DNA from 2 places in the Colwellia sp. RE-S-Sl-9 genome. Region 1 is predicted to be linked to the other one. Evidence: predicted binding sites of a transcription regulator. Region 1 holds the regulator's gene; the other holds the start of a gene.

Evidence for each region. Region 1 encodes sigma-54, which starts transcription at its own class of promoters, with help from an activator protein. Its sites were predicted from a motif close to GTTGGCACGNNNNTNGNNT; they were not measured.
Region 2: the regulator sigma-54 is predicted to act here: its motif matches at 6,408-6,426, upstream of fliE (flagellar hook-basal body complex protein FliE).

Annotation. Positions count from the first base shown of each region.
Region 1 is NZ_CP182631.1:2,747,837-2,756,291, forward strand. Features, by position in the region: gene ACM9HF_RS11860 (KpsF/GutQ family sugar-phosphate isomerase) at 1-514, shown strand, start outside; gene kdsC (3-deoxy-manno-octulosonate-8-phosphatase KdsC) at 515-1,060, shown strand; gene lptC (LPS export ABC transporter periplasmic protein LptC) at 1,057-1,623, shown strand; gene lptA (lipopolysaccharide transport periplasmic protein LptA) at 1,589-2,128, shown strand; gene lptB (LPS export ABC transporter ATP-binding protein) at 2,132-2,863, shown strand; gene rpoN (RNA polymerase factor sigma-54) at 2,941-4,383, shown strand; gene hpf (ribosome hibernation promoting factor) at 4,417-4,704, shown strand; gene ptsN (PTS IIA-like nitrogen regulatory protein PtsN) at 4,734-5,189, shown strand; gene rapZ (RNase adapter RapZ) at 5,217-6,071, shown strand; gene ACM9HF_RS11905 (HPr family phosphocarrier protein) at 6,098-6,373, shown strand; gene mgtE (magnesium transporter) at 6,662-8,020, shown strand; gene pmbA (metalloprotease PmbA) at 8,349-8,455, opposite strand, start outside.
Region 2 is NZ_CP182631.1:2,150,416-2,158,870, forward strand. Features, by position in the region: gene ACM9HF_RS09230 (flagellar hook-length control protein FliK) at 1-405, opposite strand, end outside; gene fliJ (flagellar export protein FliJ) at 510-950, opposite strand; gene fliI (flagellar protein export ATPase FliI) at 1,008-2,363, opposite strand; gene fliH (flagellar assembly protein FliH) at 2,393-3,169, opposite strand; gene fliG (flagellar motor switch protein FliG) at 3,169-4,227, opposite strand; gene fliF (flagellar basal-body MS-ring/collar protein FliF) at 4,220-5,941, opposite strand; gene fliE (flagellar hook-basal body complex protein FliE) at 6,015-6,356, opposite strand; gene ACM9HF_RS09265 (sigma-54-dependent transcriptional regulator) at 6,560-7,903, opposite strand; gene ACM9HF_RS09270 (sensor histidine kinase) at 7,890-8,455, opposite strand, start outside.

The sequences.
Region 1 (8,455 bases):
AACGCCTACATCAAGTACCACTGCCACTTTAGTTATGGGAGATGCATTAGCTGTAGCCTTACTCAACGCGAGAGGTTTTACTGCTGACGATTTTGCATTATCTCACCCTGGTGGTAGCTTAGGTAAAAGATTATTACTACGATTATCTGATGTAATGCATAGCAATGAGCGCGTACCGGTAGTACAAAGTACGGCAAAAATTAAAGATGCACTCGTTGAAATGTCATTAAAAGGTTTAGGAATGACGGCTATTGTTGATGACAACAAATTGGTTGGATTATTTACTGACGGCGATTTACGTAGAATCTTAGATCAAAAAGTAGATATTCATCAAGATGAGATAACAAGTGTAATGACGAAGGATCCTACAGTCGCACCTCCCGATATGCTAGCCGCTGAAGCATTAAAAATAATGGAAGACAAAAAAATTAATGGTCTTATTATTGTTAACGAAAACAATACTCCTATTGGTGCGATGAATATGCACGACCTTCTGAAATCGGGGATCATATAAATGAACACACTTTACGGACATGTCGAACAAATCATTCTAGACAAAGCCAAACAAATAAAACTTTTTATTTGTGATATCGACGGGGTATTTTCAGATGGACGAATATATTTAGGAAATAATGGCGAAGAGCTAAAAGCTTTCCATACCAAAGACGGTTATGGCATAAAAGCATTAGGTGCAAGCGGAGTTGATGTTGCAGTAATTACTGGCCGACAATCAAATATTGTACAAACAAGAATGACGGCTCTCAATGTAAAATATATTATTCAGGGCCAAGAAAATAAATTACCCGCATTAAAAGAAATATTAACCCAAATGAATTGTGCGCCTGAACAAGTCGCTTATATTGGTGATGACATGCCTGACTATGAATGTATGGCTTATGTTGGCTTAAGTATTGCCGTAAATGATGCTCATCCTCAAATATTACAACTTGCTCATTACACCACCTATACCAAAGGTGGTTTTGGTGCAGTACGAGAAGTGTGCGATTTAATTATGCAAACTCAAGGGACACTTGAACATGCAACTGGCGCTAGTATATGACTCGGCTATATAGCTTAGCTTTTTTTGCTTTATTATTAGCTGGTATTGCATACGGCTTAGTTGAGTGGTTGCAATCCAAAGAACAAATAACTGAAAATGTTGCTACTGAATTAACACCTGATTTTATTGCCGAATCGTTAAAAAGTAACACATTTAATAATAAAGGCGGGCTAAGCCATATAATTGATGCTCAAAGAATGGAGCACTATTCAGATATAGAAGTTACACACTTTGAGTTTCCAAGCTTAACGATATATCCAGAAAATAAAAATGTTCCATGGAAAGTCAGTTCAAAAGAAGGCACACTGTTTAAGAACAACCGTGTAAGCTTAAAAAACCGAGTAAAAATAGAAGCTACTGATCCTGATAGCTTGATACAAGAAATTCATGGTAAATCAATAGAATTAGATTTAAATACAAATATTATTAGTTCAGAACAAGCTATCGTCGTTTTAGGTAATGGCTTTACTATGTATGGCTCTGGGCTAATTGTTGATATTAACACCAAACAGATGACACTAACCGAACATGTGCAAACTATTTTCAAAAAAATTAAAAAGTAGCTTACTACTGCTTTTACTATCGTCATTAGCAAGCACGAGTGCTTTAGCTAAAAAAATTGATTTAAATCAAGAGCTAAGTATTGACGCCAGCCGTCAGTCAGCTGATCTTAAAAACAAAATATTCAGCTACATCGATAATGTTGTTATTAAACAAGGTACATTGATCATCAAAGCTGATTTAGTGCAAGTACTTACAGACACAACAACAGGTGAAAAAACCTATATAGCAAAAGGTAAGCCTGCAACCTTTGAACAAACATTAGAAGACGGTAAACCTATTAATCTTCAAGCTAATGAAATCAGATATGAACCGTCTTTAAATACCGTAACCATATCTGGGCAAGCGTTACTGAAACAAGATGGTAGCGAAGTAAGCGGTAGTAAAATTACCTATAACTCAGAAACAGAATACGTAAATGCTGAAAGTAATAAAAACGATAAAGTAAAAACAGTTATTCAGCCCAAAGAAAAAACAAAACCCACTTTATCTCAGGACATTCAATAAGTCATGACTACCTCAACGTTAATCGCAAAAGGTTTAGCTAAATCTTACAAAGGTCGTAAGGTTGTAAAAAATGTAGGGTTAAAGGTCAACGCTGGTCAAATCGTAGGTTTACTAGGGCCTAATGGTGCAGGAAAAACCACTTCTTTTTATATGATAGTCGGCCTTGTTCCTAACGATGAAGGCTCTATTGTTCTTAACGATGAAGACGTCACCTTATTACCTATGCACGAACGCGCTAGAAAAGGTATTGGATATCTGCCACAAGAAGCTTCAATTTTTAGAAAGCTAAGTGTATACGATAACATTATGGCCATCTTACAAACTCAAAAAGGCCTTAATGAAATCGAACGAGAAGAAAGATTAGAGCACTTATTGGAAGAATTTAATATTGGTCATATTAAAGATAATTTAGGTATGAGCTTATCTGGTGGTGAACGCCGCAGAGTCGAAATAGCCAGAGCACTTGCCGCAGACCCAAAATTTATATTATTAGATGAACCGTTTGCCGGCGTAGATCCTATTTCTGTTGGCGACATAAAAAAAATTATTATTCACTTAAAGCAACGTGGTATAGGTATATTAATTACAGACCATAATGTTCGAGAAACACTCGATGTTTGCGAGCATGCGTATATTGTAAGTCATGGTGAACTGATCGCTGAAGGGACCTCTGAAGAAATACTTTCCAATCAGCATGTAAGAGATGTATACCTTGGTGAACAATTTACGCTATAGTTATCTATAAGCAGTCAACAATATTTATATTGTTTTATCGTTTTGTATTATTAATGAATAGGATAAAAAATACGTAGATGCGCCCTTCTTTACAACTCCGTATCGGACAACATCTAACGATGACACCGCAGTTACAACAAGCCATCAAGCTGTTGCAACTCTCTACGTTGGATTTACAACAAGAAATTCAAGAGGCATTGGAGAGTAATCCTTTGCTAGAAGTTGATGAAAGTCCTTCTAATACCCAAGATGAATCAGTCAATAATTTAGAAGATGCATTTTCCGCAAATGCGACAAAAGAAATAGATTCAAAAAAAACAGACGGCACTGAAGACTCTTCCCCAACTATAGATGAAATGACAACCACAGAAGCCATGGGAAACACAGATATTCCTGAAGAGTTAAACATGGATACTACGTGGGACGAAAGCTACAGTGCTGGCGTATCAAACACAGGTAGCATTAGCTCTCCTTCTGAAGATTATACCTACCAAGGCGAAACTAAAGACTCGCTGCAAGATCACCTTTTATGGCAAATGGAATTAACACCTTTTAGTGACACAGACAAAACCATTGCAATAGCGATTATTGAAGCCATAGATGAATCTGGATATTTAACCGTTTCCTGTGAAGATATTTTAGACTGTGTTGGCATTGAAGGTGTTGAACTCGATGAAATACAAGCAGTACTAAAAAGAATTAACGTATTTGATCCTGTAGGTGTAGGGGCTCGTTCAGTCTCTGATTGTTTATTGATTCAACTGAATCAATTTGAACTAACAACGCCTTGGTTAAAAGAAGCCAAGCAAGTTGTTAAAGATTATATCGATCTACTAGGTAGTAGAGATTATCGTCAGTTAATGCGTAAAACACGCTTAAAAGAAGATCAATTACGTGAAGTCCTTCGCTTAATTCAATCATTAGATCCTCGTCCTGGTGACAGCGTAGTTAAAAGTGACGATCAATATGTTATTCCTGACGTATCCGTTGAAAAGAAAAATGGTCGTTGGGTTGTTGAGTTAAATCCAGATACCGCGCCTAAGTTGTCTGTTAACCAACAATATGCAGCAATGACACGTACCATGAAGTCAACAAACGATACACTATTAAAAGTGTCTAATTGTATTGTTCAGCGCCAGCAAGGCTTTTTTGAGCATGGCCCTGAATCTATGCGACCTATGGTTTTAAACGATATAGCCGAAGCCGTTGAAATGCATGAATCTACTATTTCACGTGTAACAACACAAAAATATATGCATACACCAAGAGGTATATTTGAACTTAAATACTTCTTCTCCAGCCATGTTAGTACCGAAAATGGTGGCGATTGCTCCTCAACAGCAATCAGAGAGCTTATCAAAAAACTTGTCGCCGCAGAAATTCCTGCCAAACCATTAAGTGATAATAAAATGGCAGAAATACTCGCCGAGCAAGGTATACAAGTGGCTCGTCGAACCGTAGCAAAATATAGAGAATCGTTGTCCATTCCACCATCAAACCAACGAAAAAGTTTAATTTAATTTTTCAAATATCACTAAAAGAGGGTTTAACTTATGCAAATCAATTTAACTGGTCATCATGTAGAAATCACAAACTCTTTACGCGAATACGTTAATACGAAATTTTCAAAATTAGAACGTCATTTTGATCAGATCAATAATGTTCATGTTGTGTTAACCATTGAAAAATCAAATCAAATAGCTGAATCTACTGTTCATTTAAAGGGAACAGAAGTACATGCTACAGCAGAAAACCATGATATGTATGCCTCAATTGACGCTTTAATCGATAAACTAGATCGTCAAATATTAAAACACAAAGGCAAAACAACCCACCATTAACCTATAAAAAACAGGCTTTAGTAGTAATTATGACTTTGCAAGATATCTTAATGCCAGATTGCACATTTTGTGCAGTATCTGGCTCTAGCAAAAAGCGCGTTCTCGATAAAATTTGTACCATAGCAGCAGATAAAATTGTTGAACATAGTGCATACGAATTACTCGAAAGCCTAATCGCAAGAGAAAAACTAGGATCAACAGGAATAGGCAACGGTATTGCTATTCCTCATGGTCGTTTACCTAATGCAAAATCAGTTGTAGCAATTATTGTAACTACCGATATACCTGTAGATTTTGACGCAATCGACAACAAGCCTGTTGATATTTTTATTGCGTTATTCGTTCCCGAAGACGCTTGTAAAGAACATTTAACCACTTTGCAGAGTATTGCTAAGCTATTCAGTGATAAGCAAATAGCAAAACAAGTGCGTAAATGCCAAAGCAATGAAGCTTTGTATAATCTTATTCAAGAAAATAGAAATTAGTCGTTATAAAAAGGAACGAACAGTTCAATGAAGTTAATCATAGTAAGTGGACGTTCTGGTTCAGGAAAGTCTGTCGCATTAAGAGTGTTAGAAGATCTAGGTTATTATTGTGTCGACAATATTCCAGTTAATTTACTACCGGCACTAACACATACCGTTATCAATGATTATGAAAATGTCGCAGTGAGCATTGACGTACGTAATTTACCTAACAACCCTCAAGATGTTTCTGAAATATTAGACTATCTCCCTAGTACTGTTGATTTAAATATTTTATACCTAGATGCTGATGACAGTGATTTAATTAGACGATTCAGTGAAACAAGAAGGTTACATCCTCTCATTAAGCAAAATATAGCTCTCGATCAGGCTATCGCCTTGGAAAAAAAATTATTAGAACCAATATCTACCCGTACAGGTTTATACATTAATACCAGCCAACTATCGCCTCACCAACTTGCAGATTTAGTAAGAGAGCGTATTTTGGGTAAAAAGTCTGGCTCTATGGTGGTTGTATTTGAATCATTTGGTTTTAAGCATGGCGTACCGCAAGATGCTGATTATGTGTTTGATGCACGCTTTCTTCCTAATCCCTTTTGGGATAAAGAATTAAAAGCCTATACAGGATTAGATCAACCGGTAAAAGACTATTTATCAAGCCAACCCATAGTCACTAAATTTATATGGCAGATTAATAGTTTTATGATGACCTGGTTACCTCACTTAGAACGTAACAACCGAAGTTATGTTACCATTGCTATTGGCTGTACTGGCGGAAAGCACCGTTCAGTCTACATAGCTGAGCTTCTAGCAAATAATTTAAGAAAAGAACGCGAAGATGTTCAATCACGACACAGAGACATCACCATAGCAAGTACCTAAGGGTGGCGTAGATATAAGGTTATCCCATGAAAAAATGTGAAAAAACCCTAGTTATAACTAATAAACTTGGCTTACATGCCCGCGCGGCAACAAAACTGGCACAGTTATGTCAAAAATTTAATACCTCAGTAACTGTTTCTTTAGATGATAACTCTGCTGATGCAAGTAGTATTATGGGGTTAATGCTATTAGCTGGTAGCCAAGGTAAAACCGTTACAGTTGTAACGGAAGGTGTTGATGCGGAAGAAGCAATAAAAAGTATTTGCCAATTGTTTTCTGACAAATTTGACGAAGAAGAATAACCGCGTTGTAAGTTCTCTATCACAACATTCACTAGAAAAAAGCTGAAAAAACAATTAAGTTAAGTTAAACTAACTGTCATAAGTACCCCCAAATATTGTCATACTCAATACAGATAATGTGTACTATTTAGCGTTACTCATAAATGATACCAAGTTAATTAATTGGCCACTTAGCCATTTATGATTCAACTTGATATAACACAACATCAATTATTACGAGTTCTTTTTCAGTAGAATTCAAAGTATGAAGTAAACATAATCCGCCTAAGAAGCTAAATGAAGGGTTTTATGCCAGAAATTGCAGAACAAGAATATAACCAACAAAAACTCCTAGAAGTTAATGCCGCACTCGGTAGCGGTATGTTTGTTTACGTTCGAAAGTTACTGCAAAACATGCCCTCTTATGACTTAGCTTTAATTTTAGAGTCATCTCCTCCTAAAAGTCGTACTGTTTTATGGCAACTTATCGATCCCGACAATCATGGGGATGTTCTAGAAGAACTAAATGAAGAAGTTCGTAAAGGCATTCTAAAAAGTATGCATCCTGAAAAGCTCGCAGCTGTTGCTGAGGGCATGGATGTAGATGATTTAGCGGAAGTACTAAGAACATTACCCGATAGCGCCTATCAAAGCGTATTAAACTCAATGGACTCTCAAGACAGAAGTCGTGTGGAGCAAGCATTATCATACGAGGAGGATACTGCTGGCGGTATTATGAATACCGACACCATTACCATTCGTCCTGATGTGTCGGTAGATGTGGTATTAAGGTATTTACGTTTAAAAGGTAAGCTACCTGAGTCTACCGATTCTTTTTATGTGGTGGACAGGTCTGATAAATTTATCGGTTCAGTGTCTCTAGCCGCAATAGTAACAGCAAAGCCAGATGTTATAACATCAACCCTTATCGACAAAGACATAGAAGCGATTTCAGTTAACATGCCTGAAAATGAAGTTGCTCAATTATTTGAAAGGTATGACTGGTTTTCTGCACCCGTTATTGATGATAACGGACATTTACTAGGTCGTATTACTATAGATGACGTTATCGATATAATTCGTGAAGAAGCTGAGCACTCTATGATGAGTATGGCGGGTTTAGATGACGAAGCCGATACTTTCGCTCCCGTATTAAAAAGTACGCAACAACGTTCTATCTGGCTAGGTGTTAACTTAATCACGGCGTTACTCGCAGTAGCCGTTACCAGTATGTTTGAAGGATTATTTGAACAACTTGCTATTTTAGCCGTACTTAACTCTCTTGTACCTAGTATGGGCGGAGTTGCAGGAAATCAAACATTAACGCTTGTCATACGCGGTATGGCACTAGGACATGTCGGTGAAAGTAACTCTAAAACCTTATTATTAAAAGAGCTTGCTGTTGGTTTTCTTAATGGCCTCATTTGGGCGCTACTCATTGCGAGTGTTGTCGCTATATGGAAACAAGACTTTACTTTAGGTGCTGTTATCGCCTTTGCTATGTTAATGAATATGACAGCAGCAGGAATAGCTGGCGTATCAGTACCATTATTACTTAAACGTATGAATATTGATCCTGCCTTAGCGGGTAGCGTAATATTAACCACAGTAACAGATGTAGTAGGTATATTTGCCTTTTTAGGCACAGCGACCTTACTTTTAACTTAGTTAACCTGAACTTTGGTTAAGCTACTTTACTCAATAACGCTATTTAAGCGCCTATCTGCGTTGTTTTTACTTCCAATAAACCAGTTATTGTTATTGATACGCAAACACGCCTTGATATACTCTTAAATTCCTCACTGAGCTTAATTGTCTTATAAAAACTCAAGGTATACCAAGTGCTTTTTATAAATATTTATTATAAATCAAAATATTATAAAACCCGTTAACCAAAGTTCAGGTTAGTTATAAAAAACGCCCATTACCTTAGTAGTGAGCGTTTTTAATGATAATGAAAAGTCATTGAGTATTAATTCACTCAAGTTCGGATTAATTAATTTCCAGCAACCTGCATTTCATTCATTAATAAAGAGCCTGTACGGATACTTCCTCTCATATCAACATCATCACCTACAGCGATTAAACCTTTAAACATATCTT
Region 2 (8,455 bases), 600 kb from region 1:
TAATAATTGATCTGGTTGAGTAGTGGCTTGCTCTTTTGATGATTGAGTACTTTCGGGATCAACAACTTCAGTTTCTGAAAGGTTTTTATCTTGTTCTTCATTTTTTGTTTTAGCGGTTAATTCAGTATCAGTACTATTCTTGCTTTGTATTTCTTCACTTTTATCTTCACTTGCGTAGTTGTTAATCTCATTTTCTCCATGAGATTTTTCATTGGCACATGAATGCTCCTCATTTTTGCCGTTTGTTGTAACACTGTTGCCGCTTTGAGCTTGCCCTTTATGTTTTTCCATTACATCAGAAAACAGTAAAGAACTTTCTTTACTTGAATCGTCAAAGCTACCACTTAACGCTTTTTTATCAGTAGGTTGAGTCGATTCTAGTGTTAACAAAGTCATATTAGACATAAATATTCCTGCAAAAAATTTGCTTCCATTACCTTTTATTTAATAGGTATAAAAGGAGCTACTTTAAAATTAAAGCAAAACATGTTCCATACTGATATAAATCATTACCTTTTTCGTCGAACAAATTGCTGAGTGGCTATTTCATCAAACATTTTTTGTTCTCTTTTGTTTTCAATTGAAGCTAATACTTTTAATTTTTTGTCTCTTAATAACTCAACCGCCTGTACCTTTTGTCTTTGTGCTAACCATTCTTGTTTACGCTTTTTCACCATAGCTTGGGCTTGGTTTAACGCTATTTGAACTTGTTCTGACGCATTATCTAGTTTTTTAATAAAAGCATGGAAGTGACTAAATGTATGACTATCAATTCCCTCAAGCGAACGCTGGTTCAGTCGTTTCATGTACTCCAGTCGATATTCACTTACGCTATCTAAACGTTGTAAATTTTGTTGGTATTCAAATTCAGCTTCTCTTAAATTTTTAGCTGCCGTATTTTCATTTGTTTGCTCGTATTTATATAAAGTGTTTAGTTGCTTCATCGGCATAGAAAACCTCCTTTAAAAAATAGAGATAGCACAATAAGGTCATCATTACGCATGAGTTTATTGGCCTTGCTGAGCATGGGCTTGTGCCGCAGATATAATCTCTTGTAGCTGACTTAAGCTTTGTTCGTATGGAATAACTTCTGATATTTTTTGCTGTAAAAAGAAATTAATAACCGGCAGTAAGGTAATAGATTGATCAATACGCGGATCACTACCTTTACTGTAAGCACCAATAGAAATAAGATCTTTGTTTTGTTGATACAAGGAATAAACTTGTTTTAATTGCTGGGCAAGTTGTTGATGTTCTGGGCCTGTTACCATAGGCATTACACGACTAATTGAGGCTTCAATATCTACCGCAGGGTAATGCCCTGAATCAGCTAAATCGCGTGAGAGTACAATATGCCCATCGAGTATTGCTCGAGCTGCATCAGCAATAGGATCTTGTAAATCGTCACCTTCTGTTAATACGGTAAAGAAGGCTGTAATTGAACCTTGTCCTTCGCCACCATTACCTGCTCGTTCAACCAATTGTGGTAATTTAGAAAATACTGAAGGTGGATAACCTTTAGTTGCCGGTGGTTCACCTACAGCCAGCGCAATTTCACGTTGAGCTTGGGCGTAACGAGTAATAGAGTCGATAAGTAATAAAACATTCAATCCTTGATCACGAAAATACTCACTAATTTGTACGGCCGTTTCACAACCTTTTAGTCGCATTAATGGCGAGTTATCGGCAGGGGCCGCGACAACTACAGCTCGTTTCCGCCCTTCTTCCCCCAGTATTTCTTCAATAAATTCTTTGACTTCTCGACCACGTTCACCAATAAGTCCTACTACAATAACGTCAGCTGTTGTACCTTTGGTCATCATACCCAAGAGAACACTTTTACCTACGCCTGAGCCAGCAAAAAGCCCCATACGTTGGCCCGTACCAACGGTTAAAAAGCTATTGATTGATCGAACACCAACATCTAAGGGTTCAGTTATCGCTCGTCGAGATAAGGGATTAATAGGTTTACCACTGTATTGATAGGTATCGAGATTTTTAATAGGCCCTTTACCATCAATAGGTTTACCCACACCGTCAATAACACGGCCAAGTAACTCCATTGAAAAAGGTAGTTTAGCTTTTGTCGCTAAAGGGACAACACGTGCGCCAGGTAAAACACCTTGTAGGCTTTCTTCTGGCATGAGATAGGTTTTTTCTTGCTCGAAACCAACCACTTCAGCAATTAAATCGCCTTGTGATGTTTCAACTAAACATTGGCTACCTACGGGGGCTTTAACACCTACGGCTTCTAAGGTTAAACCCACAACACGCACTAATCGACCCGCCACTGATGTTTTGTGAGGATGGATCATGGTTTCGCAATTTTTAAGTCTTTCGGTGATGCGGTTATAGTCAAGCATAATAGTTTTTTGACGTTATGACCTTTTACTTACTGATGTAATGCATCCTGCAAAAATGATTCCAATACGTCTTTCATGCGGGACTTAATACTTAAGTCGATATTAGATGTGCTGTTTTCTATTTGGCAGCTTCCTCTTTCTAGCTGAGGTGCCGCAAGTAATTTCCAACCTTGTTCAATAATATAGTCTGCGCCAAATTGCTCTTCGACTATTTTTATATCTTCAGGATGAACTAATATTTGTGTTTGGGCTTCTTGGCTAGGAAGCATTTTTATCCCTTCGCCTATTGCTGCGGTAATAATGTCTGGATTAATTTTTGCTTCTTGTAGCGTAATGGCTTGGGTAAGTTGTACGACTAAATGTAATAGCTGTTCTTCTACATTTTTTTCAACATCAGCTAATGGTGTATGCAGTTGTTGAACTAGGGTTTGCCATTCTTGCGCTAGGTTATCAATGGTTTCTTTACCTTCGCTAAGTCCTGTTGCAACACCTTCTTCATGACCTGTCTTTAGCCCTTCTTCATGGCCTGAACTTTTCCCTTCATCATAACCTTTAGCAAAACCTTCTTCTTTACCTTGATTAAAGCCCTCTTCGTGCGCCGCTTGACGTATTTCTTCAATATCTTCTGCGGTTAATGGTGTCGGCTCTTCAATCTCAGTTTCTTCAGGTGGTTCATATTTCCAACTACTCTTTTTACCTAAAGCATTGGTTTTGCCATCGTCAACTTGTTGTGCTTGTTCAACATTAGGAATAGACCAAAGATCAGACTCTACTTCAGAAGAACCTTTTACAATTTTTTGGCTCATTATAAGAACTCATCTCCACCGCCTGCACCACCCAGCATGATTTCGCCTGCATCAGACAGTTTTCTCGCTACAGCAAGAATTTCTTTTTGTGCGGCTTCTACTTCTGTAATGCGCACAGGTCCCATGGCTTCTAGATCATCCGCCATCATTTCAGCAGCACGTTTAGACATGTTAGCCATAATTTTTTCTTTAAGAGCATCGTCGGCGCCTTTAATGGCTTTCATTAATGCATCTTGCTGAACATCACGTAGGATCGCTTGAATACCTCTATCATCAACATCTGCAAGGTTTTCAAATACAAACATAAGATCTTGAATTTGTTGACTCATTTCTTCGTCGTGTTCGCGAATTGCGTCCATTAACGCGCCTTCGATATTGGTATCTAAATAGTTCATAATATCGGCCGCAGCTTTTAAGCCACCCATTTTCGCCGATTGTGCCCCTGCTTGTCCGGCAAACTGTTTTTCCATAATTTCGTTTAATTCTTGTAATGCAGCTGGTTGCACTTCTTCTAAATTAGCAATACGCATGGTTAAATCTAAACGAACTTTGTCAGCAAATTGACTTAATATTTCAGCCGATTGATCCGGCTCTAAATAAGATAATACGATGGTTTGAATTTGTGGATGCTCATTACGAATAATGTTGGCTACTTGTTTAGAGTCCATCCATTTTAATGAATCTAAACCTTTAGCGCCGCCGCCCATAACAATTTGGTCAATTAAATTGCCCGCTTTGTCTTCACCCAATGCCGCTGTTAATGCTTTACGTACAAACTCTTCACTTTGGAAACCTATGGTACTAAAGTTTTGAATTTCGTTAATAAACAGCTTATGTACTGCGGTAATTTTTTGTTGTGTAAAGTCTTGCATGGCAGCCATGCTAGTACCTACTTGCTGAACTTGCTTGGGCTCTAAGTGTTTTAAAATTTGCGCAGCATCTTCTTCAGACAAGCTCAGTAGCAAAATAGCTGCTTTTTCTGTGCCGTCTAATTTGTCAACATCAAACCCCGCAGGGGCGCTAGCCATAGGTGCTAGCCCTTGATTTTCATCACTCATCTTCGCTTAACCAACTTTTAACTACTTGAGAGGATAATTCAGGTTCATTTGCTACAAGAGCCCGAACAGCTTTTAATATGTCTTCATCACGATGTAAATCTGGTAGCTGCAAGCTTCCGTCTGGCGCAAAACCTACAGCGCCAGCATCAAATTCCGTGGTTAACATATCCATAGTTTCATCACCTAAATCAATATGACTATCAAGTGATTTGTCACCGTAATCGTCTGGTGTTTGGTCTGGATAAATTAAACGTTTCAACATTGGACGAACTACAGCCATTATTAATACGATAATAACCAATGCGCCAAGAACCAATTTCAAGGTTTTCATAAACCAAGGTTGAAGATAAATAGGCACTTCTTTTTCAACAATTGCAGCTTCGCGAGAAAACGGTAACGAAATAACTTCTAATACGTCGCCTCGCTGTAAGTCAAAACCCACACTACCTTGTAATAAGCGACGAATATTTGCTATTTCAGCTTCAGCTCTTGGTACATAAGACACAACAGGAGCCGTAGTAGCAGCTTCTTCGCCATCGGCACCTTCAGGTGCTGGTGTAGCAGGCGCGGTTGAGGTTAAATAATCTAACGCTACCGAAACACTCACACGACGAATAACACCCGTTTGTTGTTTAGTATGGCTGATAGCTTCATCTAATTCATAGTTTTTCGTTGATTCTAAATGATTACGGCTTGGCATTGCTCTTTTTTGCTCGCCGCCTGTCGCATTTTCAGGAATATCTGAATCTAATGGTGGCTGGTTTGATAGTGCACCCGGTATACCGCCTAACATGCCACCTATAGTTTTATCTTCAACTTTCATTTCACTACGTAAAGCAGGTAAATCAGAATTATAACGGCGTTGAGTTTCTTCGGTATTGGTAAAGTCCATCGTTACATCAACTTGCGCTGTGTAATTACCTAAACCCACAACAGGAATAAGGATTGAATCTATTTTTTCCATATATTCTGATTCACGTTTTTGTTCTATTTCAAATTCTTTACGTGAACGAGATGAAAGCGAACTTTGTGAACCTGAATTTAATAAACGACCATTTTGATCAGTAACAGTTACTTTGTTGGGTTGCATGCCTTGAACAGCTGAAGCGACAATATCGACTACAGCATCAACTTTTTCTTCCGATAATTGGCGGCCTTTTTGTAAGGTAAGTACCACAGTTGCGGAAGGAGACTTTACGCGTTTTGCGAAAATATTATCTTTTGGAATAGCTAATAAAACTTTAGCTCTTGCAATAGTTTGTAGCTCTTCAATGGTTCGAGCTAGTTGTTGTTCACGAGAATGTTTAAGTCGTTCACTTTCAAGACGTTGGCTTACACCAAAGCCCATGTCTTGCATAATAATTTCGTTACCTTCTTTTTTCTCGTAGGTTAAACCTTCACGAGCAAGTAACATTTTAACATTTTGATATTCGTCTGTAGGTACTGAAATAGTGTTGTTTTCTTGAAGGTAATCGACTTTATTCGCATCAAGAAAATCCATTGTTTTAATAAGTTGTTCGGTAGGAAGCTTAGTGATCACTCGATATTCAGCTTGGTTCGCCCACATGATCACAAATATAGCGATAACTAAACAAATAGCTAATGCCATAATTAGGGTTAATTGTCTTAGCACATCTACATTGCCAAGAGCAGATGAGAAACCTGACTTTTGTTCTTCAGATATGCTATCTGAACCGTCGTCAGTTACGACCATACCTGTATTATCAACTGTATCAGACACTTAATTTCTCCGAGAATTTTGGAAAGTTACAAACAAAAAGTCATACCTAAACAGGCATATTCATAATTTCTTTATAAGCTTCTACAAATTTATTACGTACTTGAACCGTTGCATCAAATGCCACACTTGCTTTAGATGCAGAAATCATGGTTTGCGCAAGCGTTACGCTAGAGTCACCTAATTCAAAAGCTTGACGCTGGGCCCCTGCGGTTTGTTGAAGATCGTTAACAGTATTAACGGCGTCTTTTAATAAACTTCCAAAATCGCTACCTGACTTATTTACTGACGGTATTGCATTATCAGATGAAACGGCTTGCGTATTATGGTTCATTGCCTCTAAAGACATGCTTTGCATTTGTGCAAATAAGGAATTTGATTTGATATCCATAGCAATCTCGCTTGTGTCAATTTCTTGATGTTTATATTGTTATTATGGATAAAGCAATCATGATGCCAAGGTAAGCGAACGTATAAGAGATTAAAATAAAAACTTTAAAATCAAAAGCTTGAAAGTGACTTAATTAGAAGGAATATAGATTATGCTTATATATAACAAAAAGCCCAGCATTGTTAGACTGGGCTTTAAGAAACTTAAGCAGGTATTTGAATACCTGAATCTCGCATTCTGGCTATTTTATAGCGTAAAGTTCTCGGGCTTATACCCAAACGTTCAGCTACATTTTTACGGCTACCTTGGCATGCGTTTAAGGTATCTAAAATAATTTGATGTTCTTGAATTTTTAACTCGTTACCGAGTTTGTCTTCAGAAAGCGTTTGAGTTTCATTTGTACTTGGGAGCGTTGTTGTTTCAAATTGTTCAATAAGTAAGTCGCTCGCATCAATCACATTATTACTATATAAAATAAGTGCTCTTTGAATAACATTATCGAGCTCTCTTACATTACCTGGCCAATCATAGGCAATTAATTTACTACGAGCTGCTGTGGTAAATTCTGGGATCATGTCTGAATTTTTTTGCACAATACGTTCAACTAAATGTTTTGCTAGAGGTAAAATATCATCTCGTCTTTGCGCAAGAGCTTTCCAAGTAAGAGGAAATACATTTAATCGATAATATAAATCTTCTCTAAATACACCTTCAGCTACGGCTTGTTGTAGATCTCGGTTACTGGTTGCAATCACTCTTACATCTAATTTAATGGTTTTACGGCCACCTAATCGCTCAACTTCTCGCTCTTGTAAAACACGTAAAATTTTAGCTTGTAAGCCTAAATCCATTTCGGTAATTTCGTCTAGTAGTATTGTACCACCCTGAGCTTGTTCAAATTTCCCCGGAGATGCTTGAATAGCTCCCGTAAATGCGCCTTTTTCGTAACCAAATAAGGTAGCTTCTAACATATTTTCAGGAATAGCGGCGCAATTTATAGCCACAAAAGGCGCTTCTGCACGATCTGAATTGTAATGAACATACTGAGCAAGTACTTCTTTGCCTGAACCACTAGGTCCTAGCACCATAACTGACGCTTCGGTTGCCGCAACTTTTTTCGCAAGAGATAGTAATTCAATACTTTTAGGATCAGCGACCACAGGTTCAAACATATTAGTTATTTCAAGAGGTACGTATTGATTCACCATATTCAATAGCACTTCGGGTGAAAAAGGCTTTGCCATATAATTACTAGCACCATCTTTCATTGCTTGTACAGCATCATCAATAGTGCCATAGGCTGTCATAATTAATACAGGCATTTGAGGAAGATTATTTTTGATACTTTTAAGAAGAGATAAACCAGACATCCCTCCCATTTGTACATCACTTACCACTAAATCAACTTTATGATTTTTTAGTAATAATAATGCTGCTTCACCAGATTCAGCTTCTATACACTGAAATCCCGCGAGTAGTAATGTATCAACTAAAGCTTCTCTTAAACCTGCGTCGTCTTCAACAACTAAAATTTTACTTGTTTTCATTAGCATTCTCCATAGGTGAGGCATGAAAGTTCGCTACTGATGAATATTCGTTCGAGGCTGCACTCGTTGGCGTTGAATCGTTATTAGCTGACGGATTAAATGTTGTTTCGAGTAAAGGGATGTGAATACAAAAATGTGCTCCCTCTCCCGCTTGACTCAATAGTTTAACGTCGCCTTGGTGCGCATTAACTACAGATTTAACAACAGCTAAACCTAAACCCGTGCCTTGAGAGCGTGATGTGTAAAAGGGTTCAAATATTTTATCTGCTAATTCTTTATCTATACCTTTACCGTTATCTCGTACACTGATAAGCGCATAGCCGTCTTTACAGTAAGAAGACAACTCAACTTTAGCGCCTTCTTTAATAACTTGAATGCTATTGAGTACTAAGTTTTGAATAGCGCCTGTAAGAGCACTTTTATTACCTAGTATTTGGCAGTCGTCTTCACATAGCGAAAATGTTATTTCGGCATTTTCTTTTTTAATAATGGCATCAATTGATTGAACCGAACTAGATAAAAGTTCATTAATAGATAAAGGTTCTACAACCT